DNA from 3 places in the Blautia sp. NSJ-175 genome. Region 3 is predicted to be linked to each of the others. Evidence: predicted binding sites of a transcription regulator. Region 3 holds the regulator's gene; each other region holds the start of a gene.
What was found. The regulator Rex, encoded in region 3, represses fermentation and respiration genes when NADH is low (regulators of the CRP and FNR family bind a similar motif). The targets are predictions, from matches to a motif close to ATTGTTAANTANTTAACAAT.
Positions count from the first base shown of each region.

Region 1 (10,179 bases), on a different contig from region 3:
TTAAGCCTGCACGGATCGCCTGTTTTACCAGTGCTTCCGGTTTGGAAGAACATCCCATGTGGCTCATATGTAAGGAACAGGAAACCTCGCGGTCGATTGCTCTTGGAGCAAGTTCATTCTTTTCCCACAGTTCCTGCTGTGATTCCGGTGCTCTCTTTAAGAATCTCTGAGTTCCGAAAGGTTTACCGTATTCCATCAGACCTGTCTCAGCAACTTCGTGTGCCAGATCATAGATATCTTTTCCTTCGGTCTCGATTCCCCACTCTTTTGCGATACGGATCAGTTTATCCGGATCTTTTACCTTATAACAGCCGTCAGCTGCAGATTCATATAAGGTATGGCAGATTTCACGGCCATGGTCAGAGTGTGTTGCAGAACCGCCTGCTGTAAATTTCAGGTAGTTACGTCCTACGATACCGTGTACATCACATCCGCAGATTCCTCTCGGAGCTTTTTTTGTAATACGGCATGGTCCCATTGTACAGATACGGCAGCAAACGCCTTCTTCACCAAATTTACAATGGGGTGTCTGATTTTTTACGCGGAACTGCCAAGCGTCAGCACCGACTTTTGCACCTGTTTCCAGGAGACGTGCAGTAGCAGCTTCAAATTCTTCTACTGTGGTTAATTTGAATTCACTCATGAATATCCTCCTTGTTTTTCGCCTCTTTTTGCTTTTTTATCCGGGTCCGCTTCCCCGGTTTTATAACTCCAGCTTGTCCACGATATCCCTGATCGCTTTTCTCACCGGTGAATCTTCCGGAAGCTTCACGATGGGTGTACCGTCGCAGTCGAAGTCATATACAGTTTCATCCTGCGGGACGATTCCCAAAAGGGTGAGGCCCTGTTTCTCTATCTCCTCTTTTGTGCCCGCATTGAGTACCCCGCCCGGCGCACGGTTGATGATAAGCCCAACCTGCTTCGGGTGCATGTCACATTCTTTTATCAGTTCCGCGATCCTGCCCACTGCCTGAACACCTCTTCTGGAGCAGTCGCTGACCAGAATCGCTGTCTGCATACTGGGAAGAACGCCTCTGCTGATATGCTCCATACCGGCTTCATTGTCCACGATGATATATGGATAATTCTTTTGCAGCTTTGCAAGCTGAGCCTGCAGAAGTCCATTCACGAAGCAGTAGCAGCCTTTCCCCTGGGTACGTCCCATGACAAGCAGGTCATAATCATCATTTTCAATCAATGCATCATCAAACTTGAATTCCATATAATCAGCTTTTGTCATTCCGGCCGGAATGGGATTTTCCTTTGACATCTCCGCACGGGCCACTTCCTCACGGATATCGCCCAGAGTTGCCTCAAGCTCCATGCCCAGGACTTCATTTAAGTTTGAATTCGCATCTGCATCTACTGCAAGAATCGGTCCCCTGCCTTTTTCAGCCAGATACTGGATGATCAGGCCTGTCAGGGTCGTCTTGCCTACGCCGCCTTTGCCGGCAATTGCAATTACATGTGCCATGAAAAGGGCACCTCCTAAAATATGATTTTAATACATTTTAAACAAGTGTGCGAAGACCGCATCTGTCAATGATTTCAGATACGTCTTTCCATTTGTTCAGAGCATACAGATGGATACCGTTAACGCCCAGTGCGCGGTACTCATCGATCTGTCTGATCGTGTACTCGATACCTGCCTCTTTGAATGCTGCTTTCTTTTCATCAACAGCAGCGTCGAACGGATCTTTGTCGAACGGATTCGGGAAGATCCAGTTTTTGGAGATGATCTCGCAAAGTTTACGCGGCATTACACAGCCATTACGTGACAGTGCCATATTGATTGTAGCAGCCTGATCCAGAATCGGCATAATTCCAACGTCAACCGGCATTGTAACGCCTGCAGTACGGATGGCATCCAGCCAGCGTTTGAACTGCTCCATATCCCAGCAAAGCTGAGTCATGATGTAGTCAGCACCGTTATCCTGTTTCTGTTTCAGGACAGCGATATCAGATTCAAGACTGCGGCATGCGATATGTCCTTCCGGTGAACCTGCTACAGCGATTTCGATCTTATCGCCGAATTCTTTGCGGACATAAGCTACCAGATCTGTTGCGTAAGCGAAATCTCCGCCGGTTCCTGTCCATCCGAATGGAAGGTCGCCGCGAAGTGCCAGCATATGATCTACGCCATTGTCCAGGTAATTCTGAAGCTGTTCTTTGATTCCTTCTGCGGTGTTACCGATACATGTAAAATGTGTTACCGGGATGGTTCCGGCGTCTTTGATCATTTTACATACATCCATGTTCTTGCCCACATTGGTTCCGCCCGCACCGTATGTACAGGAAATGTACTCCGGCTGGTACTTACAAAGATGCTCGATCGTTCCCGGCAGATTTTCCATACCTTTGTCTGTCTTTGGTGGGAACAGCTCAAATGAAAGGAGCATTTTGTTCTTCATTGCTTCAGATAATTTCATAGTTACTACCTCCGCTTTGTTTATTTATTTTTAAGGCCGAAGCCCTAAAATCGTGTGTTGGCACAGCAGAAAGTCCTCCATACTTTTTCTGCTGCTTACTGGCAGTCCAGCTTAACAAGGCTGTTTGCAAGGTCCACCATTAATATTTTACCGATAATGGTTCGCTCCTCGCCCATGATGTCACGTATGATAAGCTTTTCACCATCTACGTCGATTCTGCTCACATTTCTGCAGATGACCGTGTTGTCATCGCTTCTCTGTACAGTTGCAAGACACATAGCCTACGCCTCCTTCAAATGTTCTTTTACCAGTGTCAGTGCCAGGCCCAGACGCATATTTCCTTTCTGGAAATCAGCAACGCCTTCCTTGATGGTCTTGGCTGCATCTTCCATGCCAAGCTTTGACAGATTATCTGCCATCTGATCAAGCTCCTGTGCGTGATGCTCGTTGTGGGAAAGCATATAGTTCAAAAGTGCTACCACTTCCTCTGTACAATTTCCGCCACATTCGCCCTCTGAACAGCTGCTGCAGCCGTGGCTGTGTTCATGGCTGTGAACATGGTCATGCTCATGGTCATGTCCGTGAGGAACCATGTTGCCATTTTCGTCGTTGATTAAATGCATTTTTCCATCCTTTCCCTACTGCTTTTCCCGCTTTTGGGCGCAGTAAATGACAATAATTTATCAATAAATTCATTATACATGCTTTCGGCTTTTTTATCAAGTTATTCTTATGTTTTTTTAGAGGTTCAAGCGGTGAAAAACACGGAACTTCCGCCCCTGTTTTTTTCCACCTCTATCCTGCATTCTATACGCTCTTTTAACTCCGGCACATGGGAGATGATTCCCACCAGGCAGTCCTCCCTGGAAAGAGCCGATAAAGTCTCCACCGCAGTCTCCAAAGACTGCTCATCCAGACTGCCGAAACCCTCGTCAACAAACACGGTCTCCACCCGGATGCCACCCGCAAACTGCCCGATGACCCCGGAGACACCGAGGGCCAGGCTCAGCGCTGCCTGAAAGCTCTCTCCGCCGGACAGGGAACGGATGCTTCTCACCTTGCCGGTATGGTAATCATAGACATCCAGATCCAGGCCGGACCTGGACTGCAGATTTTCCTTTTCCTCCCGCACGAGCAGTTCGTATCTGCCTGAAGACATGTGTTCCAGCCGCCTGTTGGCCTCCTGGGTGATCATACGGAAATAAGCGGACTGCACATAGCGCTCCAGGGATATCTTCGGCTTTCCCTTCAGGCTGCCGCAGGCAGTGTCAGAAAGGCCCTGCAGAGCCAGCCTGGTCTTCTCTGTCCTGCTGCTCTCCTCAAACAATACCTGAAGCTGTCTGCGCACCTCTTTTGTCCTTTCAAGAGCACTGTACTCCTCCCGGAGTTTATTACGCACAATTTTCAGCTGCTGTTCCGCCCGCTGTATCTGTTCCCGTACCTCCTCCTCCGGGCACAGTTTCTTTCCGCGCAGGGAAGGCGCCAGGCTCCTGATCCTGATCTGCAGGTCCCTCACATGATTTTCATATGCCTGTGTTTCTTTCTCCATACGGTCCAGCTCTTCTCTGTCCAGACATGCCTCCATGGCCTTTGCCCTGCTTGGAAACTTCTGCTGTTTTACTTCCAGAAGCAGCTTTCCTTCTGCCTCTTTTCTTTCCTTTGCCAGCCTGGCTCCTCGTTTTTCACAGATCTGTGTCTCTCTTTCCGCGGCTGCCCGGCGCTGCGCATTCTCCTCCAGTCTTTTCCTGACCGCCTCTTGGGACGGAAGACCCGGGCGGCTTTTCGCCTTCTTTCTCTCCAGGCGCGCGTTTGTCTCTTTTATCAGTGAGGAGGCTTTTTTTTGCATGGCAGCACCGCTTTTTTTACCTGCCAGTACCTCTTCCCTGCGCAGATGCTCCATTCTGGTCTGCCATTCCTTCTCATTCTCCGCAAGGGCTGTCAGGGTCCTCTGCAGTTCTGCAGATGTCTTCTCCTTTTGTGCCTCCATCTCTTTCAGCGCTGCCTCGCTCAGCTCCTGTTTTTCACAGGCAGCCTTTGCCGGATGTACCCTGGAGCCGCATACGGGACAGGGTTTTCCTTCTTCCAGGTCCCTGGCCAGCAGGCCTGCCTGACTTCTGAAAAATTCCTCCCTGTAGGTTTCATAAGCGATTGCCTGCTCCTTCTGTGCCGTGATCTGCTTCTCTGCACTTTCCAGCAGTTCTTCCTTTCGTGATTCCAGTTTCAGAAGGACCTCAGCCTCCTGCTGCCATTTCCCGTAAAGCAAAAGCTGTTCTTCCAGCGCTGCTATCTCTGCGCTGAGCTTCTCTTCTTTCTCCGCAGCGGCTGCCTGGATAAGCAGTGCCTTTTTCTCCTGTTCCAGTTCCCTTGTCTGAGACTTCAGTTCCTTTATACGCACTTCCTCGTCAGTTTCCAACTTTTTTTTCGCTGCACAATCCTCGGCAAGAGGTTTGATATAAAGATTTGCCTTCTTCCCCTCAGACAGCTTTTTTTCCAGCTCTCTGATCTGTCCGGCCTGCACTTTTGTCCCTTCCAGCTCCCGCCTCAGGGCATCCAGGTTCTTCAGTTCTCCGTTATCCTTTTGTATCCGTTCCAGATTTTTAAGGGCTCTGTTTTTTTCTTTTTCCAGGCGCTGCTCCTCCTTCCGGCTGCTCTTTTCCTTTTCCCGGGAGGAAAGGATACGGCTGTCAAGAACCGCGAAAATATCCTCTTTTTCCCTGTCCCCCAGTGTACATTCCGGATGCAGCGCATCCCAGGACTCCAGGACCTGCCTGCGGCGCTCTTCCCTCAGCCTTTCTTCCTCCCGCTGCTGCATACTCATGCTTTTCAGACGGTCCGCGATGATTTTATAGAATTCCGTGTCGAATACTTTCCGGAAAATCTCGCTTCTCATGTCACTTTTTGCCAGCAGAAGGTTCATGAATTCACCTTGGGCAATCATGGAAACCTGTTTAAACTGCCTGTAATCAAGCCCCAGAATATCCTGCAGCTTCTGGTTCACTGCCCTTCTTCCCGTCAGCACACTTTTGTCCGGGCACTCCAGAAGCGCTTCATGCTTCCTGTTCAAATTAAACGTCCTGGTCACCTGATACTGCTCTCCTTTGTGGGAAAACAGCAGACGCACTTTGCTCATGGCCTTCTCCTCCACATAATCGCTGTGGAGATTTTCAGGCTTTCTGACTTCCGTGCTGGCTGCGTCGTACAGCGCAAAGGCAATGCCGTCGAAGATTGTCGTTTTGCCGGCTCCTGTGTCACCGCAGATCAGAAACAGCCCTGCTCTCTGACAATTCTCAAAAGAGATACAGGTATTGCCCGCATAAGGCCCAAAAGCCTCCATCTCCAGCTCTATCGGTCTCATACTCCCACCTCTTCCATGCTTTTGATCACCTCTTCAAGCAGCTCCTGTTCTGTGTCAGACATGGGAATCCCATTCTGTTTTTCATAAAATTCCCCGAACAGATCAAGGGGTGTTTTTTTCAGACACTGCAGCTCTGCACTGCCCGATATGCCACCGGATCTGCTCCGGCGGTTTTCGACGGCAAATTCCAGCATACCAGGAAATATTTTTCTAAGCCTCTCCATCGGATGCTCCAGAGTCTCCTCATCGGTCATGACTATGGACAGATAATATCCTTCTCTGTATTTCCTGTATTTTTCCGAAGCGAGGGCCTCCATGGTATCCTTTAGGACAGCCATCTCTGTTTTTGGTTCCAGTGGAAGCTTCCTGACGGACAGACTTCCTTTCTCTCTGAGCTCTGCCACAGTCACGGACTTTGTCTGATTCCATTCAGAAAAAGAATATTTCAGGGGAGAACCTGCATACCGTATCTTTACATCCCCCATTTTCTGCGGTCTGTGGATATGCCCCAGCGCCACATAGTCAAATACTCCAAAGACTGAGGCATCCACCTGATCGATACCGCCCAGGGAACGCTGTTCCGAATCGGAGATTTCCGGCTTTCTGCCTCCTGCCGTGACAAACTGATGTGCCAGAAGCAGGTTCCGCTCTTCCCTGTGAAGCACCGCGCCATGCAGTGCGGTTTTCACGGCCTCCTCATAAGTTTCCGGAATTTCCTCCGCAAATGGGCGGAGCATACCGGGCCGCAGAAAAGGAAGCATCCACACATGAATCGGGCCGAACGCATCACTCAGCACAATATGTTCCGGCCCCCCTTTAAACGTACCTGCAATATGAATCCCCTCTTTTTTTAAGATCCCGCTGGCAAACTGAAGCCTCTGGGCTCCGTCGTGGTTGCCGCTGATCAAAAATGTCTGTATCCCACGGACGGACAATTCTTCCAGAAACCAGTCCAGCAGCCCCACAGCCTCCGAGGAGGGAATGGACTTATCGTAAATATCCCCGCACAGCAAAACAGCTTCCGGCTTCTCCTCATCAGACATGGCCACAACACGGCTTAATATATACTGCTGTTCTTTCCACAGCGGCTCCCCAAGCAGCTTTTTTCCCAGGTGCAGATCCGCCATATGAAAAAATTTCATTCGATATCCTCCACTGCCATATTTTGGCATTTCGTTGCATTTTAGCTTGCACTTCTTATAATAGTAGCACGGATTTATTAAAAAGTTAATAAATTCGGAGTAAATATTTCACATTTCTATGGTAAACTGTCTAAGTATCCGGCAGAAATAACACAGTGAGCATGGATTGAAATAAGGTAATATTTAAAGGAGGGACTGTTATGTCTTTCAACGAAAAAATCATTCTGAACGATGGCCGCCAGATGCCGCTTCTGGGTCTGGGTGTCTACAAAGCCGTCGGTGAGAACGAGGTGGAACAAGCGATCGCAGATGCCGCAGATGCCGGCTACCGTCTCATAGACACCGCTTCTGTTTATAAAAACGAAGACGGCGTGGGGCGCGGAATCAAGGCTCTTACCATACCAAGAGAGGAATTATTCGTTACAACGAAAATATGGAATACCGCACAGAGAATCGGCGACGTGGAAGATACTTTCAACAGAAGTCTGGAGCGCCTGGGACTTGATTATGTGGATTTATATCTGATCCACTGGCCTGTGCCCGGCTGTTATACAGACACCTGGAAAGCTCTAGAAAAGCTCCAGACACAAGGGCGTGTGAAATCTATCGGCGTCTCTAACTTCCACATACATGACCTGGAAATGCTGAAAAAAGTCTCTGACGTGGTACCCGCAGTCAATCAGGTGGAATTCCATCCGCTGTTCAACCAGCCGGAGCTTCTGTCCTACTGCAGGGAGAACAATATTGCGGTACAGGCCTATGCGCCTCTTGCCCGGGGTGCCTATCTCCACAGCCAGCTTCTTCTGGAGATCGGAAGAAAATACCAGAAGACTACCGCACAGATCGGACTTCGCTGGGCAGTCCAGCAGGGAATATCCGTCATTCCCAAGTCCGTACACAAAGAACGCATCAGAGAAAATGCGGAAATCTTTGATTTTTCCCTGACCCGTGAGGAGATGGATGCCATTACTGCTATGGATGCCCACCAGCGCACTGCCGGTATCCCTGAGGATATGATTCCCTACTATAAGGACTGATATCCAAAAACATCATACATACCGGGGTTTTCCCCATACAAAAAGTACCGCAGGAGTATTTGATATCACTCTGTGCGGTACTTTTTCTTCTCATTTGTTCATTTCTTTTAATTTCTTCTGAGCGCTTCGATGGGACTCAGCTTCGCTGCTTTTCTGGCAGGGTATACGCCGAAAAGGATACCGATTCCTGATGAAAACAGGGTTGCGATCAGGATTGTAGACACCTTGATTCCCGGTGCGAATCCCAGGGTAGGTATGGAACAGACCGCATAGGCCAGCAGCACACCGATAATGATGCCGATCACACCGCCAATGCAGGCGATAATGGCAGATTCCGCCAAAAACTGGACCATAACAGAGGAGGTTCTGGCTCCCAGGGATTTCCTGATGCCAATCTCTCTTGTTCTCTCCGTCACGGACACAAGCATAATGTTCATGACACCGATGCCGCCTACCAGCAGGGAGATTCCTGCCACTAAGGCGATAAATCCTGTGATCATGTTCAGCATGGAGTTGATCTGCTTCATCTGGTCATTGAAGTCCTCCATGTCATAATAATTCTTTCCCTGACTGTAGTGGCGCTGGTTCAGCAGCGCAATGGCATCATTTGCCACCTGACCGGTATCTGCACTGCCGTCTGTGGTGATGTACAGATAATTGGTCACAGAAGTGTCATAGCCGAAATTCTCCATGGCCGTATAAGGAATATCCGCGGATATTCTTTTCACATCCCCATAATCCACGGAAACCATATTTCCCAGATTCTCCTGCTCCACGATTCCGATGATGGTAAAGTCCACAGTGCTCTGGTAGACACTGAATTCCAGATTCATGCCCAGAACATCATCTGTGCCGAAAAGGGAAATGGCATCTTTTTTACTGATCACACAAACTTTATTTCCTGTATCGATATCACTCTGGTTAAAATAGCGTCCGCTTACCACTTTCCACTTGGAAATCTCCTGCTGGGCCGTTCCTCCGCCTGTAACGGACAGATCAAACTGGCCCTTTGAGGACTGGGTCGTACCCGAATCGGAAAATATAGGGGAAGTTCCTGTCACTCCGGGGATTTCCTGCTCGATCGCAGCGAAATCATCCGCGTTCATATATTCCTCCCGCTTGAGCCCCTCTTCATTGGAATAAATGCAGATCTGTCCCCCGGCAATGGAATTGAGCTGCCGGTTCATCTCACCCTGAAATCCGGAACCCACTGACATAATGGTGATAACAGAGGAGATACCTATAATGATTCCCAGCATGGTCAGAAGGGAGCGGCCTTTGTTTGCCCTGATATTCTGCAGAGCCATCTTCAAGTATTCTGCTAACTGTGCCATAGGCTACTCCTTTACCACATCTGCAGTCTGCGCGCCGGACGTGCTGCCCGCAGCCGTCTCATCCACCTTCATGCCCTCCGCAAATCCGTCCGGAAGCTCAGTGATCACGGAATCGCCCGGCTTCAGGCCGCTCTTGATCTCTGTGTACTCAGAAGATGAAATTCCGGTCTCCACTTCCTGCCTGGCGATCACGCCGTCTTTGACCACATAGCAGAAGGTACTGTCCTTTCCTGTGTTCACCGCATTGGCAGGAACACTCACAACGCCCTTGGCACTGCCGGTCTCAATCGATACCTTTGCCTCCACGCCTAAGAAAATGTTGTCATCCGGATTGTCGATCTTAACCTCAGCCCAGATGACCGGCGCGCCTTTTTCATTGGTGGTAGCCATCTTGCTGATACGTGAGACAGTTCCCTTGTATGTATGGTCTGCTATGGTGATGGATGCCTTCTGGCCTTCCTTCAGCTTGTCATAATCGTATTTTGACACGGTCACATTGACTGCCACCTCCTCGTTGCTGGCAATGGTAATAAGCTCCATGCCCTGTGTGGCTGCAGAGCCCTGCGACGTGTCTGCTTTGGAGACGATTCCTGAAAACTCAGCCTGAAGTCCCTGTTTCCCCTTTTCCAGCAGTTCTTCCAGGGTAGCTGCCTCCAGCTCGGCTATATTGTTGGTGGCCTGCATCTGCGCTTTGGCTGCTTCTGTCACCTGTACACCATCCGCGCTGTCTGCCAGACTCTTCTGTTCGGCAAGTTCTGACTGCAGCTCTGAGAGCTCTGTGGTGGCACTCTCCAGTTCATTCTGCCACTCTACAATCTGGGCATCGGTTGTCGGATCAGAAGCAGACTGGCTTTCGATCTGATCGATCTGAAGCTGTGTCAC
Region 1 is NZ_JALIFQ010000023.1:83,801-93,979, reverse strand. Features, by position in the region: gene cooS (anaerobic carbon-monoxide dehydrogenase catalytic subunit) at 1-643, opposite strand, end outside; gene MUB35_RS25165 (ATP-binding protein) at 704-1,474, opposite strand; gene MUB35_RS25160 (methylenetetrahydrofolate reductase) at 1,512-2,429, opposite strand; gene MUB35_RS25155 (CooT family nickel-binding protein) at 2,525-2,707, opposite strand; gene MUB35_RS25150 (cobalt transporter) at 2,711-3,052, opposite strand; gene MUB35_RS25145 (SbcC/MukB-like Walker B domain-containing protein) at 3,178-5,784, opposite strand; gene MUB35_RS25140 (exonuclease SbcCD subunit D) at 5,781-6,926, opposite strand; gene MUB35_RS25135 (aldo/keto reductase) at 7,127-7,963, shown strand; gene MUB35_RS25130 (ABC transporter permease) at 8,071-9,297, opposite strand; gene MUB35_RS25125 (efflux RND transporter periplasmic adaptor subunit) at 9,301-10,179, opposite strand, start outside.
Region 1: a site for Rex is predicted at 3,098-3,117, ahead of MUB35_RS25150 (cobalt transporter). Genes of this name have one in related genera too.

Region 2 (10,179 bases), on a different contig from region 3:
GTGGAAGGAGCCATTGCGGAGGGGTGCGAGGTGCTGGACCTTCATGCGCCGCTGTCTATAGAGAAGGACGGACAGGGCAAGGTTTCCGCGCTCTGGGTACAGCCTCAGATCATCGGTAAAATGAAAAACGGAAGACCCACACCGGGAGACGCGGATGTGGCAAAGCTCCGTCTGCCCTGTGACCGGATCCTGGTGGCGATAGGACAGGGGATTGACTCCCGGCATTTCGGGGAATCCGGTATTCCCATTACAAGAGGTGCTGCCATTGACGCCTTTGACTGGAGCGGTGTGAAGGATGCTGCCGGCGTATTTGCCGGAGGTGACTGTGTGACCGGTCCGGCGACTGTGATCCGTGCCATTGCGGCGGGGAAAGTGGCGGCAGCCAATATTGACGAATTTCTGGGATATAACCATACGATCACAAGCGGTGTGGAGATTCCAAGGGTCCGTCTCCATGACCGTCCCACCTGCGGCCGTGTGAATATGAAGGAGCGCGAGGCATCCGTGAGAGTGAAGGATATGGAACTGATCGAATGCGGTATGACTTCTGAGGAGGCTTCCCAGGAGGCAAGACGCTGTCTGCGCTGTGACCACTTCGGTTTCGGTGTGTTTAAGGGAGGCAGGGTGGAAAAATGGTGAATACAGAGAGAGTTAAACTTACGATTGACGGCATACAGATAGAGGCCGACAGACGCAGCACGATCCTACAGGCGGCTGCCCTTGCAGGAATCCGGATTCCCACTCTGTGCTATCTGAAGGGTATCAATGAGATTGGAGCCTGCCGTGTCTGTGTTGTGGAGGTGGAAGGTTACGCAAAGCTGGTCACGGCCTGCAATAACCGGGTAAAAGAGGGAATGATGGTGCATACGAACAGCCCCAAAGCCCGGAAAACCAGAAGAACAAATGTGCAGCTTATTTTATCTCAGCACAACAGCAACTGCGCCTACTGTGTCAGGAGCGGGAACTGTTCCCTGCAGAGCGTGGCAAACGATTTGAACATCATGGATGTTCCTTTTGTTAAGGAGCTGCCGAAAAACTGCTGGAATATGGAGTTTCCGCTGATCAGGGATTATACGAAATGCATCAAATGTATGCGCTGTGTACAAATCTGTGATAAAATCCAGTCTGTTAATATCTGGGACGTGGTGAATACAGGCTCAAGAACCACAGTGGATGTGTCAGGCAACCGGAAAATTGAAGAATCGGACTGCGCTGTGTGCGGCCAGTGCATCACCCACTGTCCGGTGGGGGCGCTTAGAGAGCGGGATGATACGGAGCATGTACTGGATGCCATTGCCGATAAGGACAAGATCACAGTAGTTCAGATCGCGCCTGCCGTGCGTGCGGCATGGGGAGAATCCATTGGCCTGGCGCCGGAATTTGCAACCGTAAAAAGGCTGGCCTCGGCTCTGCGCAAAATGGGATTTGACTATATCTTCGATACGAATTTCAGTGCGGATCTGACAATCATGGAGGAAGGCAGTGAGTTTCTGGAGAAACTGAAGAACAGAGAAAATGAGACATTCCCTATGTTTACCTCCTGCTGTCCGGGCTGGGTCCGGTTTATGAAATCCCAGTATCCGGATATGGTGGACCAGCTTTCCACAGCCAAATCACCGCAGCAGATGTTCGGGGCTGTGGCAAAGACCTATTATGCAAAGCTGCTGGATGTGGACCCGGAGCGGATCTTCTGCTTGTCTGTGATGCCGTGCGTAGCCAAGAAACAGGAATGTGCCCTTCCGACCATGAGGGATGCGGGTGCAGGGCAGGATGTGGACGCTTCTTTGACTACCAGGGAAATAGACCGGATGATTCGTATGTTCCATATACTTCCTGAGACGCTTAGAGAGGAGGAGCTGGATATGCCTCTGGGCGTGGGCTCCGGCGCAGGCGTCATTTTCGGCGCCACAGGCGGTGTTATGGAGGCTGCACTGCGCAGTGCGTATTATCTGGTGACCAGTAAGAATCCCGAACCGGATGCCTTCCGGGCAGTCCGGGGCATGGACGGCTGGAAGGAGGCAGAATTTAATCTGGCAGGCACGATTTTAAAGGTGGCGGTTGCCAGCGGACTGGGCAATACCAGGAAATTGATGAAAGCGCTAAGAAAGGGCAGGGTTTCCTATGATTTTGTGGAAATCATGGCATGTCCAGGCGGATGCGCAGGCGGAGGCGGCCAGCCTATCCACGACGGCCGGGAGCTTGCCGGGGACAGGGGACAGATCCTATACGGCCTGGATAAGGTCAGTCACATCCGGTTCTCACATGAAAATCCCTCTGTGATAAAATGCTACGAAGATTTTTTGGAAAAACCATTGTCCCACAAAGCCCACGAGCTGCTGCATACAGACCATCACGGATGGAAAATGCCGGGAGAAACGTGAGCTTAAGCGGCATACATAAAAACCATAGCCTTTGGGAATACTGAAGTGTAAGAATAATATGTAAAAACACTTTAATGCCGAGGTGAATAAGATGGATAAAAAGCAGCAGGAAGCGTTAAACAGAAAGAGATCAAACGAGACTTTCAACAGCATTACCCAGAAGGTAAAACCGGAAAACCAGAATCAGCAGCACAATGCCAGGTCTGAGGCCGTGGAGCCGAAGATCAGACAGGTATAAAGAGCTGTCGGCAGGGGCGGAATGCCGCCCCTTTCACAAAGCAGTGTCAAACAATTATATCTGTGACAAAAAGTCACTGAAAATATTATAGTGCAGTTTTTCATCGAGGGCCAGTCTTGCCAGCATTTTTGAAACAAGAGGATCTTTTATTTCTCTTGACTGTTCCAGATATGCTTTGGCAGCAAACTTCTCTGATTTAGCGTTAACTGCAAGTATGGTGTAAATATCAGGGCTGTAATCCACCATATCCCCGCACCAGAAAGATTTGGATTCTGAAGAACGGCATTCCGGCTGTCCGCCGAGAAGGGCGATCAACTGTCCAATGACAGAGAAATGGTGTTCCTCGACCACGGCAATGCGTTTGATTATACGGCGGATATTACCGTATTCGTTATTGATTGTCCAGGATTGGAATAGATATTGATGTACAGTTGTCATTTCACTGACCGCAGATGCAAGATCCGGCATGAGCAGCTGTGCGTAATCTGTATTTTTTTCAGTGACTTTGACCGGGGGATACCAGTTAGAGTATTTCACTGGTATGGAATCGGGATTAGCATGGATATTATACTGGTATTTATTCATATTTGATTTCCTAAATGGGATTAATAATTTTTATGTGGGAAGGTTCCGGGATAGAACTATATTTGCAGGTAGTTCCGGATAACTCAACAGGCAGTATAAAAACGGACCCAGCAGCACTGCTGAGTCCATTTTTATTTGGCTATAAGTCCAATAGGATATTTAACGGAATTACATTAATGAAGAAGCAAAGAAAAAGCAGTAAAAACCTTTAAATTCAAGATTTTTACTGCAAACACTTAACAGCAGATAACGGGAATCGAACCCGCCTCTCCAGCTTGGGAAGCTGGCGTTCTACCGATGAACTATATCTGCATACATGTATAATTGAGGAACCTGAACATTTCCAGGCATGCACCAGCCTGCGCGTGTTCCTCCGGGATATTCATATGTGTGAACCGAGACACCGCAGATACGGGCGTAACCGCACTCCTCCCGGAACTGATGCGTTGAAAATATTATAATCCAAATTATTTTTATTTGCAAGAGGGTTTTTAAACTGTTATAGCTTATATAACGAAAAAGAATAGCAGACTGCCTTATTATGCCTTGAAATATAAGCGAAAAAGGATTATCATAATTAAAATACTATAATGCGATAACATATGACAATTGTACGACAGGAGGAGAATCTCATGAACTATAAAATTGCATTGATACCGGGTGACGGAATCGGACCGGAGATTGTGGCAGAGGCCAAAAAAGTGTTGGATAAGGTCTGTGAAACATACGGACACAGCTTTTCCTATGAGGAAGTGCTGCTGGGCGGGGCATCTATTGATGTACACGGTGTACCGCTGACAGAGGAGGCTGTGGAGACGGCAAAGGCTTCTGACGCAGTGCTGATGGGTTCCATCGGAGGGGATGCCAAGACTTCTCCCTGGTATAAACTGGAGCCGTCAAAACGCCCTGAGGCAGGACTTTTAGCTATTAGAAAAGCCCTGAATCTGTTTGCCAATCTGCGCCCGGCGTATCTGTATGATGAGCTGAAAGGTGCCTGCCCCCTGAAAGAGGAAGTCATCGGAGACGGATTTGACATGATCATTGTCAGGGAGCTGACCGGCGGCCTGTATTTCGGTGAGAGAAAGACTGTGGAGGAAAACGGTGTAACTACAGCCGTTGACACACTTACATATAATGAAAATGAAATCCGCAGAATCGCTGTCAAGGCATTTGATATTGCCATGAAGAGAAGCAAAAAAGTTACAAGCGTGGACAAAGCCAATGTACTGGACTCCTCCAGACTCTGGAGAAAAGTAGTGGAAGAGGTGGCAAAGAACTATCCGGAAGTGACACTGGAACACATGCTGGTAGATAACTGCGCTATGCAGCTTGTCCATAACCCGGGTCAGTTTGACGTGATCCTCACAGAGAACATGTTCGGCGATATTCTGTCTGATGAGGCCAGCATGGTGACAGGTTCCATCGGAATGCTCTCATCAGCCAGCTTAAATGAGACAAAATTCGGCCTTTATGAACCAAGCCACGGTTCAGCGCCTGACATTGCGGGAAAAGGCATCGCCAATCCCCTGGCAACCATTCTGTCTGCGGCTATGATGCTGCGCTATTCCCTGGACCTGGACAAAGAGGCAGATGCCGTGGAGGCAGCCGTACAGAAAGTCCTCACAGAGGGATACCGCACAGTGGATATTATGGCAGAAGGTATGAAGCAGGTGGGAACCAAAGAGATGGGAGATTTGATCGCAGAGCGGATCTGAGATTGGAATGAGATAGATAACGGACAACAGAAAGGATTGTGAATGATATGAGAAGTGATGCAGTAAAAACAGGTATGCAGCAGGCACCGCACCGTTCCCTGTTCAATGCCCTGGGAATGACAAAAGAGGAACTGGAACGGCCGTTGGTAGGTATTGTGAGTTCCTACAATGAGATTGTGCCGGGTCACATGAATCTGGACAAAATCGTGGATGCCGTAAAATTAGGTGTTGCTATGGCAGGCGGAACGCCCATTATGTTTCCGGCTATTGCTGTCTGCGACGGCATTGCCATGGGACATACGGGAATGAAGTATTCCCTGGTGACAAGGGATCTGATCGCGGATTCCACAGAGGCTATGGCTATGGCCCATCAGTTTGACGCCCTGGTCATGGTGCCAAACTGTGACAAGAACGTGCCGGGACTTCTGATGGCAGCAGCCAGGATCAATGTCCCCACTGTATTTGTGAGCGGCGGCCCCATGCTGGCAGGCCGTGTGCATGGCCAGAAGAGAAGTCTCTCCTCCATGTTTGAGGCCGTGGGCTCCTACAGCGCAGGAACCATGACAGCGGAGGAAGTGGAAGAATTTGAAAATAAAGTCTGCCCCACCTGCGGCTCCTGCTCCGGCATGTACACTGCCAACAGCATGAACTGTCTGACAGAGGTGCTGGGCATGGGATTAAAAGGAAACGGCACCATTCCGGCTGTATATTCCGAGAGGATCAAGCTTGCAAAACACGCGGGCATGCAGGTAATGGAAATGTACAGACAGAACATCCGTCCAAGGGATATCATGACAAAAGACGCCATCATGAATGCCCTGACTGTGGATATGGCACTCGGATGTTCTACCAACAGTATGCTGCATTTGCCGGCAATTGCCCATGAGATCGGATGGGATTTTGACATTACATTTGCAAATGAAGTGAGCGCAAAGACACCGAACCTGTGCCATCTGGCACCGGCAGGCCCCACCTACATAGAAGACTTGAATGAGGCCGGCGGCGTGTATGCGGTCATGAATGAACTGACCAAAAAAGATCTGCTGAACCTGGACTGCATGACAGTGACAGGAAAGACAGTGGGTGAAAATATCAAGGACTGTGTAAACAGAAATCCGGAGGTGATCCGCCCTGTAGAAAATCCCTACAGCCAGACCGGCGGCCTTGCGGTTCTCACAGGCAACCTGGCTCCGGACTGCGGCGTGGTAAAACGCTCCGCGGTCTGCGAGGAGATGATGGTACATGAAGGCCCTGCAAGGGTATTTGAGTGCGAGGAGGATGCCATTGACGCCATTAAGGGCGGTAAGATCGTGGCAGGTGATGTAGTTGTGATACGCTATGAGGGACCAAAAGGCGGCCCGGGTATGAGAGAGATGTTAAACCCCACTTCCGCCATTGCAGGTATGGGACTCGGCTCCAGCGTGGCACTGATCACGGACGGACGTTTCTCCGGTGCATCCCGCGGAGCTTCCATCGGACATATTTCCCCGGAAGCAGCCGTAGGCGGCCCCATTGCCCTTGTTAAGGAGGGAGATACCATCCGCATCAATATTCCGGAAAACAAACTGGAACTGGCCGTATCGGATGAGGAGCTGGCAAGGAGAAAGGCTGAGTGGCAGCCAAGAGAGCCTAAGGTGAACACAGGATACCTGGCACGCTATGCGGCTATGGTGACCAGCGGCAACAGAGGGGCTGTTCTGGAAATCCAGAAATAAAAAGAAAAAGAAAAGATAACGGTTGGGAGGATTTCAATATGCAGTTGACAGGAGCAGAAATAGTAATCGAATGTTTAAAAGAGCAGGGTGTAGATACCGTTTTCGGTTATCCGGGCGGAACGATTCTGAACATTTATGATGAGTTATATAAACACAGCAATGAGATTCATCACGTACTCACATCCCATGAGCAGGGTGCAGCCCATGCAGCGGACGGCTATGCCCGTTCCACAGGGAAAGTGGGTGTGTGTTTTGCAACCAGCGGCCCCGGCGCCACCAACCTGGTAACAGGTATTGCCACAGCACATATGGATTCTGTGCCTGTGGTTGCCATCACCTGTAACGTAGGTGTTCCCCTTCTGGGAAAAGACAGCTTCCAGGAGGTAGATATCGCAGGTGTGGTTATGCCGATCACAAAACACAGCTTTATCGTAAAAGACGTGAAAAAGCTGGCGAAGACCATCCGTCGTGCTTTTGTCATTGCAAAGAGCGGACGGCCCGGCCCTGTCCTTGTGGATATCACCAAGGATGTGACTGCAGCCAAGACAGAATTTGAAACTACAGTGCCAAAGCCGGTGAAACCCTATGTGGCTGAGATTGAAGAAGCAGATCTGGCTAAAGCAGCAGATATGATCCGGGAGGCAAAACGTCCCTTTATCTTTGTGGGCGGCGGAGCCATCGCGTCCAACGCCTGGGAGGAGCTGCGCACACTTGCACACAAGATCCAGGCTCCTGTGACCGATTCCCTTATGGGAAAAGGCGCATTTTCCGGCGAGGATGAGCTGTATACCGGTATGCTGGGGATGCACGGAACCAAAGCCTCCAATCTGGGTGTGACAAAATGTGACCTGCTGATCACCGTGGGTGCCAGATTCAGTGACCGTGTGACCGGCAATACCAGAAACTTTGCCAGAAATGCGAAGGTGATCCAGATAGATGTGGATGCAGCGGAGATCAATAAAAATGTGCTGGTTGACTGCAGCGTTGTGGGTGACGCCAGAGAAGTTCTGAAACGCCTGAATGATATGCTGGAGCAGAAAGAACATAAAGAGTGGCTGGGATACATAGAGGAGCTGAAAGAAAAATATCCTCTGCGCTACAACCAGGAGGGCTTAAGCGGTCCTGCCATTATCGAGGAGATCTACCGCCAGACAAAAGGCGATGCCATAATTGTAACAGAGGTGGGACAGCACCAGATGTGGGCTGCCCAGTATTACAAATATAAAACACCCCGCACCTTCCTGTCCTCTGGCGGCCTGGGAACCATGGGCTACGGCCTTGGGGCAGCCATCGGCGCCAAGATGGGCAATCCGGACAAGGTGGTCATCAATGTGGCAGGAGACGGCTGTTTCCGTATGAACATGAATGAGATCGCAACAGCCACCAGAAATGATGTACCTCTTATCCAAGTGGTCATCAATAACCAGGTGCTGGGAATGGTACGTCAGTGGCAGACGCTGTTCTATGAGGGCAGATATTCTAATACAGTATTAAAAGACAAAGTTGATTTTGTCAAATTGGCAGAGGCCATGGGAGCAGTGGGTATCCGCGTGACCACAAAAGAGGAGCTGCAGGAAGCCCTTGCAAAAGCCATCCGGTTAAATACAACGGTGGTTCTGGACTGCATGATCGACAGTGATGATAAGGTATTCCCAATGGTACCGGCAGGGGCCAACATTGAGGATGCGTTCGACGAGGAAGACCTGAAAGCAAAACAGAAATAATATGTCTTTTGTAGAAAGACAAATGTTTTTATTGACAATAATATAACAAAGAGGTAGAATACTTCTTGTCAAGCAATTTATGCCACGTGTCCCCAGAGGGGGCATGTGGCGTAACCGTTTTGAAGAGTAAATCAACAGAGGAGGAAACAACAAGTGAGCAGAGTTTATAACTTTTCAGCAGGACCGGCTGTTCTGCCGGAGGAAGTGCTGCGGGAAGCGGCAGAAGAGATGCTGGATTATAAAGGAACAGGCATGTCTGTTATGGAGATGAGCCACCGTTCCAAAGCATTCGAGGATATCATACATACTGCGGAGGCAGATTTGAGAGAGCTGCTGCATATTCCGGATAACTATAAAGTATTATTTCTGCAGGGCGGTGCCCATCAGCAGTTTGCCATGATCCCCATGAACCTGATGAAAAACAAAGTGGCTGACTACATCGTAACAGGCCAGTGGGCGAAAAAAGCATGGCAGGAGGCACAGAAGTACGGGACAGCCAACAAGATTGCGTCCTCTGAGGATAAAACTTTCTCCTACATTCCGGACTGTTCCGACCTTCCCATCAGCCCGGATGCGGATTATGTGTACATCTGCGAGAACAATACGATATACGGAACAAAATTTAAAACACTGCCGGACACAAAGGGCAAGACCCTGGTGGCGGACGTTTCCTCCTGTTTCCTCTCCGAACCGATGGACGTGGAGAAATACGGTATTATTTACGGCGGCGCGCAGAAGAATATCGGCCCTGCAGGTGTGGTGATCGCCATCATCCGTGAGGATCTGATCACAGAGGATGTGCTTCCGGGAACACCGACCATGCTGACCTATAAGACACATGCGGACGCGGAGTCCTTATACAATACACCGAACTGCTACGGCATTTACATGTGTGGCAAGGTATTTCAGTGGCTGAAAAAACAGGGCGGCCTGAAAGCCATGAAAGAGCACAATGAGAAAAAAGCAAAGATCCTGTATGATTTCCTGGATGAGAGCGTAATGTTCAAAGGTACCGTGGAACCGGCTTCCCGTTCCCTTATGAATGTTCCCTTTGTCACAGGAGATAAGGATTTGGATGCGAAATTTATCAAAGAGGCCCAGGCGGCAGGCTTTGTGAATCTGAAAGGCCACAGAAGCGTAGGCGGCATGCGTGCCAGCATTTACAATGCCATGCCCATAGAGGGCGTGGAGGCTCTGGTTGCCTTTATGAAAAAATTTGAAAAGGAGAATGCTTGATCATGTACAGATATCACTGTTTAAATCCCATTTCCAGCGTAGGACTGGAGCATTTCCCGGCAAAATACGAGAGCACGGACAATATGTCTGATGCGGATGCCGTGCTGGTGAGAAGTGCAAACATGCATGAGATGGAGCTTCCGAAGAATGTGGTTGCCATTGCCAGAGCAGGTGCCGGCGTCAACAATATTCCGCTGGAAGAGTGCGCAAAGGACGGCGTGGTAGTCTTCAACACACCGGGAGCAAATGCCAATGGTGTAAAGGAGATGGTCATTGCCGGAATGCTGCTGGCATCCAGGGATATAGTGGGCGGTATCGAGTGGCTGGAGCACCAGGAAGCCACAGAGGATATCGGAAAGCTGGCTGAAAAGAAGAAAAAACAGTTTGCCGGCTGTGAGATCAGCGGCAGAAAGCTGGGTATCATCGGTCTTGGCGCCATCGGTGTAAAAGTGGCAAATGCCGCGGTACATCTGGGAATGGAAGTCTATGGATATGACCCCTTCATCTCCGTGGATGCTGCGTGGAACCTTTCCAGAAGCATTCACCACATCAATGACCTGAATGTGATCTACAAGGAATGCGATT
Region 2 is NZ_JALIFQ010000007.1:197,974-208,152, forward strand. Features, by position in the region: gene MUB35_RS13325 (NAD(P)-binding protein) at 1-639, shown strand, start outside; gene MUB35_RS13330 (NADH-dependent [FeFe] hydrogenase, group A6) at 633-2,381, shown strand; gene MUB35_RS13335 (hypothetical protein) at 2,473-2,619, shown strand; gene MUB35_RS13340 (ferritin-like domain-containing protein) at 2,674-3,204, opposite strand; tRNA gene MUB35_RS13345 (tRNA-Gly) at 3,446-3,516, opposite strand; gene leuB (3-isopropylmalate dehydrogenase) at 3,837-4,919, shown strand; gene ilvD (dihydroxy-acid dehydratase) at 4,967-6,634, shown strand; gene ilvB (biosynthetic-type acetolactate synthase large subunit) at 6,673-8,358, shown strand; gene serC (3-phosphoserine/phosphohydroxythreonine transaminase) at 8,512-9,594, shown strand; gene MUB35_RS13370 (phosphoglycerate dehydrogenase) at 9,597-10,179, shown strand, end outside.
Region 2: a site for Rex is predicted at 8,389-8,408, ahead of serC (3-phosphoserine/phosphohydroxythreonine transaminase). Genes of this name have one in related genera too.

Region 3 (10,179 bases):
TATCCCCTGCCATACCGTGGAAATAAACGCCGAGAGCTGCCGCCTCCCTGGCTGAAAGTCCCTGGGACAAAAATCCCATGAGGATGCCAAAGAGCACGTCCCCGCTTCCCGCTGTTGCCATACCGCTGTTGCCGGAGGTGTTGATAAATATCTCCTCGCCGCCGTCGGAAATGACGGTACGTGAATCTTTACACACGACTGTCAGGTGATATTTCCCGGCAAAACGTTTTGTCAGGTAAAGAGGCGCTTCCTTCCACTCCTCCACAGATACCCCGGAGATTCTGGAAAACTCACCCAGATGCGGTGTCACAAGGACCGGTGCCGGATACTGGGACAGCACTTCCATTCTGCCGGCCAGCAGATTCAGGCCGTCCGCGTCGATCAGCAGAGGTTTTCTGCCCTCCGCCAGTATGGTATACAAAATATCTTCCGCCTGCTGTCCTGTGCCGAGTCCCGGTCCTACCCCGATCACATCAGCCCATGCAAGCCCTTCCCGGATCTGTTCTTTTCGGATCTCTTCATCGTCATAAAAGCTGTACATGGCCTCCGGCAGCATTGTGGTCAGTGCCTGACGGTTCTCTTCCCTGGTATGTACCTTTATCATGCCTGCGCCGGCCCTAAGAGCCGCACAGGCGGAGAGATATGCCGCGCCGCTTATATCCCGGCTGCCGGCTGCCAGGAATATTTTCCCGAAAGTTCCTTTGTTCCCGTCCGGCTTTCTCGCCGGAATCCGGCACAGATCCTTCTCCTCACAGCTCTGTATGGACAGTTCAAAATCATTCTGAGGCAGCCTGTAGATTCCGATATCAGCCGTCCTTACCTTGCCCGCGCAGGATGCGCCCGGGTAGAATAAAAGACCTGCCTTCTCATAAGCAAAGGTGACTGTCACATCAGCCTTCACTGCGCAGCCCAGCACTTTCCCCGTATCAGCACTGATACCTGATGGAATGTCCACTGCCATGACCTTTGCCCCTGACCGGTTCAGAGCTTCGATGGTGTCCCTGTATTTTCCGCCCACTTCCCTGGACAGACCTACACCAAAGACAGCATCTACTATAGTAGTATATTCAGCAGGTACTGCATTCTTGACAAAGGATATATGATAATTTTCTGCAATTTTCACTTGCTTTCTCATTTCTTCTGTATAATGGTCCTTTTTTCCAAGTATACAGATATCTGCCGAGACACCTGTCATATGGAGCATACGGGCCACCGCTACGCCGTCCGCACCGTTATTTCCGGTACCGCAGAGCACCAGAACTCTTTTCAGAGGAAAATTTTCCTCCCGAAGTGCCTGACAGACACTCAGAGCTGCCCGCTCCATAAGTACCAGGGAGGGAACCCCGATCTCGTGGATCGTGTATTCATCCAATAGCTTCATCTGTCCGCCGGTTACGATTTGTTTCATATCATACACTCCTCTCTTATTCCGGTATGAATCAGGGAAGTCTGTCAAACCTTCCTGCAGAGCAAAAGGCCGCCGCAAAAATTCCGCAGCAGCCTTTTCTTACTTTTTATGTTCGGTCACATAACAATTCAGGTTATAAGACAATCGCATGAGGCTCTCAGAAAGGTGTACATTTTCCACGATGACATCCTCCGGGACCTCCAGATCCAGATGTGCGAAATTCCAGATGGCTTTGATTCCGTTTTCCACCAGCAGGTTGGCTGTCTCCTCCGCGTTATTCTTAGGCAGAGTCAGCGCTGCTATCTGAACATCATTATCCTTCAGATACTGGGGAAGTTCATCCATCATAAGAATTTCGTTCCCACGGATAGAGATACCTTTCAGAACCGGATTCACATCAAATATACCCACCACTTTAAATCCGCGCTTTTCAAACTGTACATAATTGGCCAGTGCCTGTCCCAGATTGCCGGCTCCGATGATGATCATGTTGTGGGTCCTGTCGAGCCCCAGGATCTTGGCGATCTCTGTATACAGGTACTGCACATTATAGCCGTATCCCTGCTGCCCGAATCCTCCGAAATTGTTCAGGTCCTGGCGAATCTGGGATGCGGTCACGCGCATCTTGCTGCTCAGCTCGTTTGAGGAAATACGTTCCACACCATCTTCCAAAAGTTCTCCTAAATATCTGTAATATCGGGGAAGTCTTCTGATGACTGCTTTTGATATGCATTTTTCGTCCACGACTTTACCCTCCTTATGTCTAAGTTTTCTGTTTCATATAGGAATATTATATATAATTGTTAAAATAAAGTCAAATACAATTCCAGTTATTGTTGTTTTTATCTGTTGTCAAATTCTGAATTTCCGATATAATAGGAAGGGTGAACCAAAAGATAAAGGAGATTCGTATAAAATGATACTGGCATGTCAAAACATTGAAAAATCGTTCGGAGGCATGAATCTGATCCATGATGCCTCCTTCCATATAGAAGAACGCGAAAAAGCCGCCCTGGTGGGCATCAACGGAGCAGGAAAATCCACACTGCTGCGCATCATCATGCAGGAGATTCCCGCGGACAGCGGAGAGGTAATCTTATCAAGGGGCAGGACCATCGGCTATCTGGCCCAGCATCAGGAGTTGGACAGCGCGCTCACCATCTATGACTCTCTGCTCCAGGTCAAACAGCATATTCTGGATATGGAGCTTCATATGCGCAGAACCGAAAAACAGATGAAGCACGCCCAAGGGGAGGAGCTGGACCGCCTGATGGAGACGTATTCCCGGCTGACCCATGAGTTTGAGATGGAGAACGGCTATGCGTATAAAAGTGAGCTTGTGGGCGTACTGAAGGGACTCGGCTTTCCGGAGAGTGACTTTGAAAAAGAAATCTCCACCCTGTCAGGAGGCCAGAAAACCCGTGTGGCCCTTGGCCGTCTGCTGCTGTCAAAACCGGATATCATCCTTCTGGATGAGCCTACCAACCATCTGGATATGGACTCCATCTCCTGGCTGGAGACGTACCTTTTGAATTATCCGGGAGCTGTCCTTATCGTATCCCACGACCGGTATTTTCTGGACAGGATCGTGACCAAGGTGATTGATATTGACAACGGAAAGGTAAGCTCCTTCAGCGGAAACTATTCCGCCTACAGTGAGAAAAAGGCCCAGCTTCGCAGAGATGCCTACCAGGCCTACCTCAATCAGCAGCAGGAGATCAAACACCAGGAGGAAGTCATTGCCAAATTAAAGCAGTTCAACCGGGAAAAGTCCATTAAGCGGGCTGAGAGCCGGGAAAAGATGCTGGATAAGATTGAAGTCATAGAAAAACCGACTGAGGTAAACGCGTCCATGCGTATTTACCTGAAGCCCCGCATAGAGAGCGGCATGGATGTGCTGACCGTGGAACATCTCTCTAAATCCTTTCCCTCCCTCCCGCTGTTTTCTGATCTGAACTTTTCCATCAAACGCGGGGAGCGTGTGGCCATCATCGGGAATAACGGAACCGGAAAAACGACGATACTCAAAATACTGAACGAGCTGGTCCCGGCCGACGCCGGCGTCTTCCATCTGGGAAGTAAAGTACACATCGGCTACTATGACCAGGAGCACCACGTGCTGCATATGGAAAAAACCATCTTCGAGGAGATTTCGGATGATTTTCCCAAGCTCACCAACACGGAGATCCGCAATCTGCTGGCTGCCTTTCTCTTTACCGGGGATGATGTCTTTAAAAAGATCGCATCCTTAAGCGGCGGGGAACGGGGCCGCGTATCCCTGGCAAAGCTCATGCTCTCAGAAGCCAATTTCCTGATCCTGGATGAGCCTACCAACCATCTTGACATTATGTCAAAGGAGATCCTGGAGGAGGCCCTGCGCAATTATACGGGTACGGTGCTGTATGTATCCCATGACCGTTACTTTATCAACCGTACCGCCACCAGGATCCTGGAGCTGACCAACCAGAGTATGGTAAACTATATCGGCAACTATGATTATTACATGGAGAAGAGGGAGGAGCTCACCCGCATCTATGCGCCGGGCCTTGAGGAGGAACAGGCTGCGGAATCCGTATCCGCCACGAAACTGGACTGGAAACAGCGCAAAGAAGAACAGGCACGCCAGAGAAAGCGTGAAAATGATCTGAAGAAGACAGAGGCAGAGATTGAACGCCTGGAAACCAGGGACAAAGAGATCGACAGTGAGATGGAAAAGCCTGAAGTTGCCGTCAATGTGGCTGAATGCGTCCGGCTTGCCAATGAAAAAGCTGAGATTGCAGAAAAGCTGGAAGAACTGTATGAAAAATGGGAAGAGCTGGCATAATGCCTGCTCCTCCCGTTTTTTATATCCGGCTGCTATCCTTCGGCCGTCTGCGATTCCATCTCTTACAAAGGCAGATCCCGTTTGCTGAACCGTATGATCCCTATTCCCATAAGCAGGATTCCTGCCAGATACAAAATGCCGCACATGATCCACGCCTTCCCGTCACCTGCAGCCAGCCCGTCAATATCAAAGAGGGTTATGGGGGTGGCGTATTTTACTTTCTCGAATTTATCCCCCACCTGTGATATCATCTGCACGAGAATGGAATATACCACCACGGTTGTGCTGACCGCGGAGGAAGTCTTTGTCTCATTGCTGCAGCAGGATGCACAGAAACATGTCCCGCCGAAAAATACAAGGATACCCAATAATCCCACATTGATCCGAAGGAAAGCACCTGTCTCCATCTCTCCCGGAAAAAGCGCCTCACTGAAAGCAAGAATCAGGCAGGTCACATATACCACCATGACAACCAGGCAGGTCAGCATGAAGACACACTGAGTCAGCATGATCTTCCATCGTTTCTGTGGTACCGCCAGCAGGTAGGCCATGGAACCGTTATCTACATATCTGGATACCAGTCTGTTGGATAGGATAATGATAAATACCCCGGGGAAGGCCACATACAGCATTCCGTATAAATATCCGGATACAAATTCCAGCAGCGTCTGGCCCACGTCAGCCATGCCGAATGCCGCAAACAGATCCGGCATACTGTCAGCCATCATTTTCAGGCTGTCTCCCATCTCGGGGTTAAACATCATGGTGATCATACTTCCGTATACACTGAGCACTACAAGAAAAATGACGAGCAGCAGCCAGTTGGATTTGATCTCTTTTTTAAACAGTGTAGCATTCATGATTTTGCTGCCCCCTCTCCGTAGAAATGCATGAAGAACTCTTCCAGGCTCTGTGTGCGCACGTCGAAATCCGTGACCGTATAGGCGCCTGCTTTTTTGATAAAGGCATCCAGGTTTTTTCCAACCTTGGCCGTTACCGTTTTACTGCCGGGCTGATAGACTGCCTCCGGGAATGCGGCAGCGAATGCCTCTGCCATATCCGCCTCCCGGAAGGTGATATCAATCACCTTCTGCCGCCCCTCTTTCAGTTTCTCCATCTCCTCCACTGCAACCAGCCGTCCGTCTCGGATAATGGCAGCGCGGTCACAGGTGCGCTCAATTTCCTCAAACATATGAGAAGACATCAAAATGGTCTTTCCCTTTTTCTTCTCGGAAAGGATCAGCTCCACAAAACGGTTCTGCATCAGAGGGTCTAGTCCGCTGGTGGGTTCATCCAGGATCAGGATGCTGGCCAGCGGGTTCATAAAGGCACAGACGATTCCTATCTTCTGCTTCATGCCCTTTGACATTTTCTTCAGTTTGCCGGACGCGTTCAAGTCAAACATCTTCATCAGTTCCTGTGCCCGGCCCATATCTCTCATATTTTTCATTTTAGCCACAAAGCGGATAAACTCCATCCCTGTCATCGAATCAATAAAAGCGATCTCTCCCGGCAGATACCCAAGAGATGTCTGGATCTTATCCGACTCTTTGAAGCAGTCCATATCCAGAATGGACAGTCTGCCCTTATCCGGTTTGATGAATCCCATCAACTGCCGGATCGTGGTTGTCTTACCGGCACCGTTTGGCCCTAAAAACCCCAGTACCTCTCCCTGTTTTACAGAAAAACTAACATCAAAAACGCCGCGGTTCTGCCCATAGTCTTTCGTAATATGACTGATTTCAATCACGTTCATTTTTTTGCCTCCTTCCAACCATTTCGGTTAGATACTCTTCTTTGTATGCGATCCGCTTCAGCATTTCTGACCATTTTCTGAATTGACGCATCAATTCATCCGCATCCACCGTATCGGTATAAAACATTCTCTGGTGCAGATATCCGTCAGTGAGCCAGAGAAGCATGTTCAGTATTTCTTTGGGATCTATGTCCTCCCTGAATTTAGTCATATCTACATTCTTGAAATAATCCACGAACATGGTATCCATCTGGTTTTTCATAAAAGAGTTCATATCTTCCGATACGTCCTCCCTGGATGTAAAAAATGCCCGGACACTGAACTCCATAAGAAAGGGAAAACTGGAGAGGATACGGGCTTTTTTGTCTGCTGCATAGGCCAGCAGCTCAAAATAATCCGTTATTTCAAAAAAGTGCCGGTCTAAAAGGCGCGGTCCTACCTTCTCCATGACATACTCAAATATGTACATATACAGCTCTTTCTTATTTTTAAAATAGTAAAACAGCAGCCCTTTTGAGATGCCTGCCTTTGCAGCGATCAGGTCTGTGGATGCCCGTTTGTATTCATTGGTGCCAAACACTTCCAGTGCTGCATTGACAACCGCGTTCTTCTTCTCTTCTGAGAGACTGCTAAGTCTGTCCTCCATCCTGTGCCTCCTTTAATGCTTTACCGATTCGGTTAATACCCATTATAAGAAATTGACTAAATTTTTCAACCCCTGCCCGAGACTTTTTTTCACAAATAATAAGTCCATGTAAGCAGGGACTTGTTTCTCTCTCTTACATGGACTTTTAAATCAGCAGACGCTTATTTTTTACGCGTATAAAACATCCAGATTCTTCCTTACAGCCAGTATAAACTCACGGCTGTTCAATACAGAAGGATTCTTAATTGACGTGATGAGTGCAAGGTCTTTTGTCATCTCTCCCTTTTCGATAGTAGTGAGCGTGGCCTGTTCCAGCCGGTCGGCAAACAGGCAGAGGTCTGTATTTCCATCCAGCTCCCCGCGTTTTCTCAAAGCTCCGGACCAGGCAAAGATGGTAGCCACGGAGTTGGTGGAAGTCTCTTCCCCTTTTAAATGTTTGTAATAGTGGCGCTGTACGGTTCCGTGTGCAGCTTCATACTCAAAATATCCGTGAGGGGATACCAGCACGGATGTCATCATAGCCAGAGAGCCGAAAGCGGAGGATACCATATCACTCATAACATCCCCGTCATAGTTCTTGCAGGCCCAGATAAAGCCGCCTTCGGCTTTCATCACACGTGCCACCGCGTCGTCGATCAGTGTATAGAAATATGTAATACCGGCCTTTTCAAAGGCATCCTTATATTCTTTCTCATAGATGTCCTGGAAAATATCCTTGAAGGTATGGTCATACTTTTTGGAAATGGTGTCCTTGGTGGAGAACCACAGATCCTGTTTTGTGGAGAGCGCGTATTCAAAGCAGCTTCTGGCAAAGCTCTCAATGGAATCATTTAAGTTGTGCATTCCCTGTGCCACCCCGGCACCTGTGAAGTTATGCACCAGTTCTCTTGTCTCTGTTCCGTCAGCCGCGGTATATACAAGCTCCACCCTGCCCGGTCCGGGAATGACCATCTCTGTGTTTTTATAGACATCCCCGTAGGCATGTCTTGCCAGAGTGATGGGTTTCTTCCAGTTCTTTACACAGGGCTCGATTCCTTTTACCACAATAGGCGCCCTGAAAACCGTACCGTCCAGCATGGAACGAATGGTGCCGTTGGGACTTTTATACATTTCCTTTAAGTGATACTCGTCCATTCTGGCCGCGTTCGGGGTGATGGTGGCACATTTTACCGCTACTTTGTATTTCTTTGTGGCATTGGCCGCATCCACTGTCACCTGGTCGCCGGTCTCATTTCTGTACTCCAGTCCCAGATCATAATACTCTGTGTTCAGTTCCACATATGGCGCAAGCAGATCCTCTTTGATCATTTTCCAGAGGATCCTTGTCATCTCATCCCCATCCATTTCCACCAGAGGTGTTGTCATTTTAATTTTTTCCATTGTTGTCGTTCTCCTTTCCGTATTCTTCCCGCAGAATTTCTTCCAGATTAAAATGTTTCAGATTCTCAACTGTATTAAATATGTGTCTTGCAGCTACCTGTTCCGCCAGATCCGCGTTTTTGCTCTTTATGGCTTCCAGAATCTCTGTGTGCTCACTGCCTGATTTATTCAGACGCATGCGGTTCATAATGGATACCTGCCGCACACGCTGTACATATTGATGAAAATCAGACAGTGTGTGGGAAAGCATCCGGCTGCCGGACGCCTCATAGAGCAGCTTATGGAACTTGCCGTCCATTTCGCAGACCTGCTCATAGTGTTCTTTCTTTGCATGATAGTCTGACAGGACAATGGCCTCCTCCATGGCTTCCAGCTGTTCCGGTGTTATATTCTCCACGGCCATCCGGGCACAGAGCCCTTCCAGCCGGGAGCGGATCAAATAAATATCAGTCACGTCCCTTGCGGATATCCCGTTGACAAAGGCTCCTTTGTTTGGCACCAGGCGTACCAGGCCCTCCAGTTCCAGCTGCCGGATGGCTTCCCGGACCGGAGTTCTGCTGACTCCCAGCTCTTTCCCTATGGTACATTCCACCAATTCGTCTCCCTGCTGGTAACGGCCTTTCAGAATATCTGAACGGATCTTGTCAAACACCTGGCCCCTCAGGGACTTTTCTCTACCTGCCATTTTGCTTCCTTCCTCACATGTCATTGCCTTATAAGGTTATATTTAATCTTGCGCAGCTCTCCTCGATCACGGATATCAGCTCCTCATCCGTCAGGACAGTCACGCGTCCCTCCTCGTACTGGGCATCCACCCATGCCTTTACCATCTGCACCAGTTCGCTGTTCTTCTGCACCTGTTTCTCACCGGACAGGCGGTAATGATTGTTGATCCAGTGAGCAATGCCGGCAAGGCCCGAGGTGTTGGAAACAGCCACCTGCGGCGGACGGCCCAGGAATTTATCCGTATCAAAGATATTGTAGATCTCTTCATTCTTCAGAAGACCGTCTGCATGGATACCGGCTCTCGTCACATTGAATGCACTTCCCACAAACGGTGTTGTGGAGGGCACCTTGTATCCGATCTCTTTTTCGTAGTACTCCGCAAGCTCTGTGATGACCCTTGTATCCATGCCGTCCAGGGAGCCTTTGATCTGCGCGTACTCGAATACCATAGCTTCAAGGGGTGTATTGCCGGTTCTCTCACCAATGCCGAACAGGGAGCAGTTTACACCGCTTGCGCCGTAAAGCCACGCCGTCGTGGAATTGCTCACAGCCTTGTAGAAATCGTTGTGGCCATGGAATTCAATCAGCTCGGAAGGGATTCCGGCATGTGTCAGAATACCGTAAATAATGCCCGGAATGGAGCGTGGGATCACAGCACCCGGATAGTTCACGCCATATCCCATGGTGTCACAGCAGCGCACCTTAATGGGAATGGAGTACTCCTCCATCAGTTTATTCAGTTCCAGACAGAAGGGGATCACATAGCCGTAGATATCCGCTCTTGTTATATCCTCCAGATGGCATCTGGGGCTGATTCCCGTCTCCAGGCATTCACGGATCACACTCAGGTAATGCTCCATGGCCTGCTTTCTGGTCATTTTCATTTTATAGAAAATATGGTAGTCGGAACAGCTCACCAGGATACCGGTCTCCTTCAGACCAATGTCCTTTACCAGTTCAAAATCCTTCTTGCTGGCACGGATCCAGCTCGTAACTTCCGGGAATTTATATCCCCGCTCCAGACATTTATATACGGCGTCTCTGTCCTTTTTACTGTAAAGGAAAAATTCGCTCTGGCGTATCCTGCCGTTTGGTCCGCCCAGTTTGTGTAAATAATCAAAGATAGTTACAATCTGCTCTGTGCTGTAAGGAGCTCTTGACTGCTGCCCGTCGCGGAACGTGGTGTCAGTGATCCAGATGTCATCCGGCATATGGTGGGGCACGATCCTGTCGTTAAACGCAATCTTGGGTACCTCTGTGTAGGGGAAAAGATTGTGAAATACATTCGGTGTCTGCACATCCACCAGGGGATACATATGCTCTTCCAGTTCCAGTAAATTTGTATGGTAATTCATTCTGACAGCTCTGTTTATCATATTCGTCACTCCTCATCTTAACTTCCGGTATGACCCGGCATCACATTTTCAATATGCTATCAC
Region 3 is NZ_JALIFQ010000020.1:60,938-71,116, forward strand. Features, by position in the region: gene MUB35_RS23740 (bifunctional ADP-dependent NAD(P)H-hydrate dehydratase/NAD(P)H-hydrate epimerase) at 1-1,408, opposite strand, end outside; gene MUB35_RS23745 (redox-sensing transcriptional repressor Rex) at 1,508-2,152, opposite strand; gene MUB35_RS23750 (ABC-F family ATP-binding cassette domain-containing protein) at 2,325-4,232, shown strand; gene MUB35_RS23755 (ABC transporter permease subunit) at 4,295-5,092, opposite strand; gene MUB35_RS23760 (ABC transporter ATP-binding protein) at 5,089-5,988, opposite strand; gene MUB35_RS23765 (TetR/AcrR family transcriptional regulator) at 5,975-6,634, opposite strand; gene MUB35_RS23770 (NADP-dependent isocitrate dehydrogenase) at 6,803-8,014, opposite strand; gene MUB35_RS23775 (GntR family transcriptional regulator) at 8,001-8,699, opposite strand; gene MUB35_RS23780 (2-isopropylmalate synthase) at 8,728-10,116, opposite strand.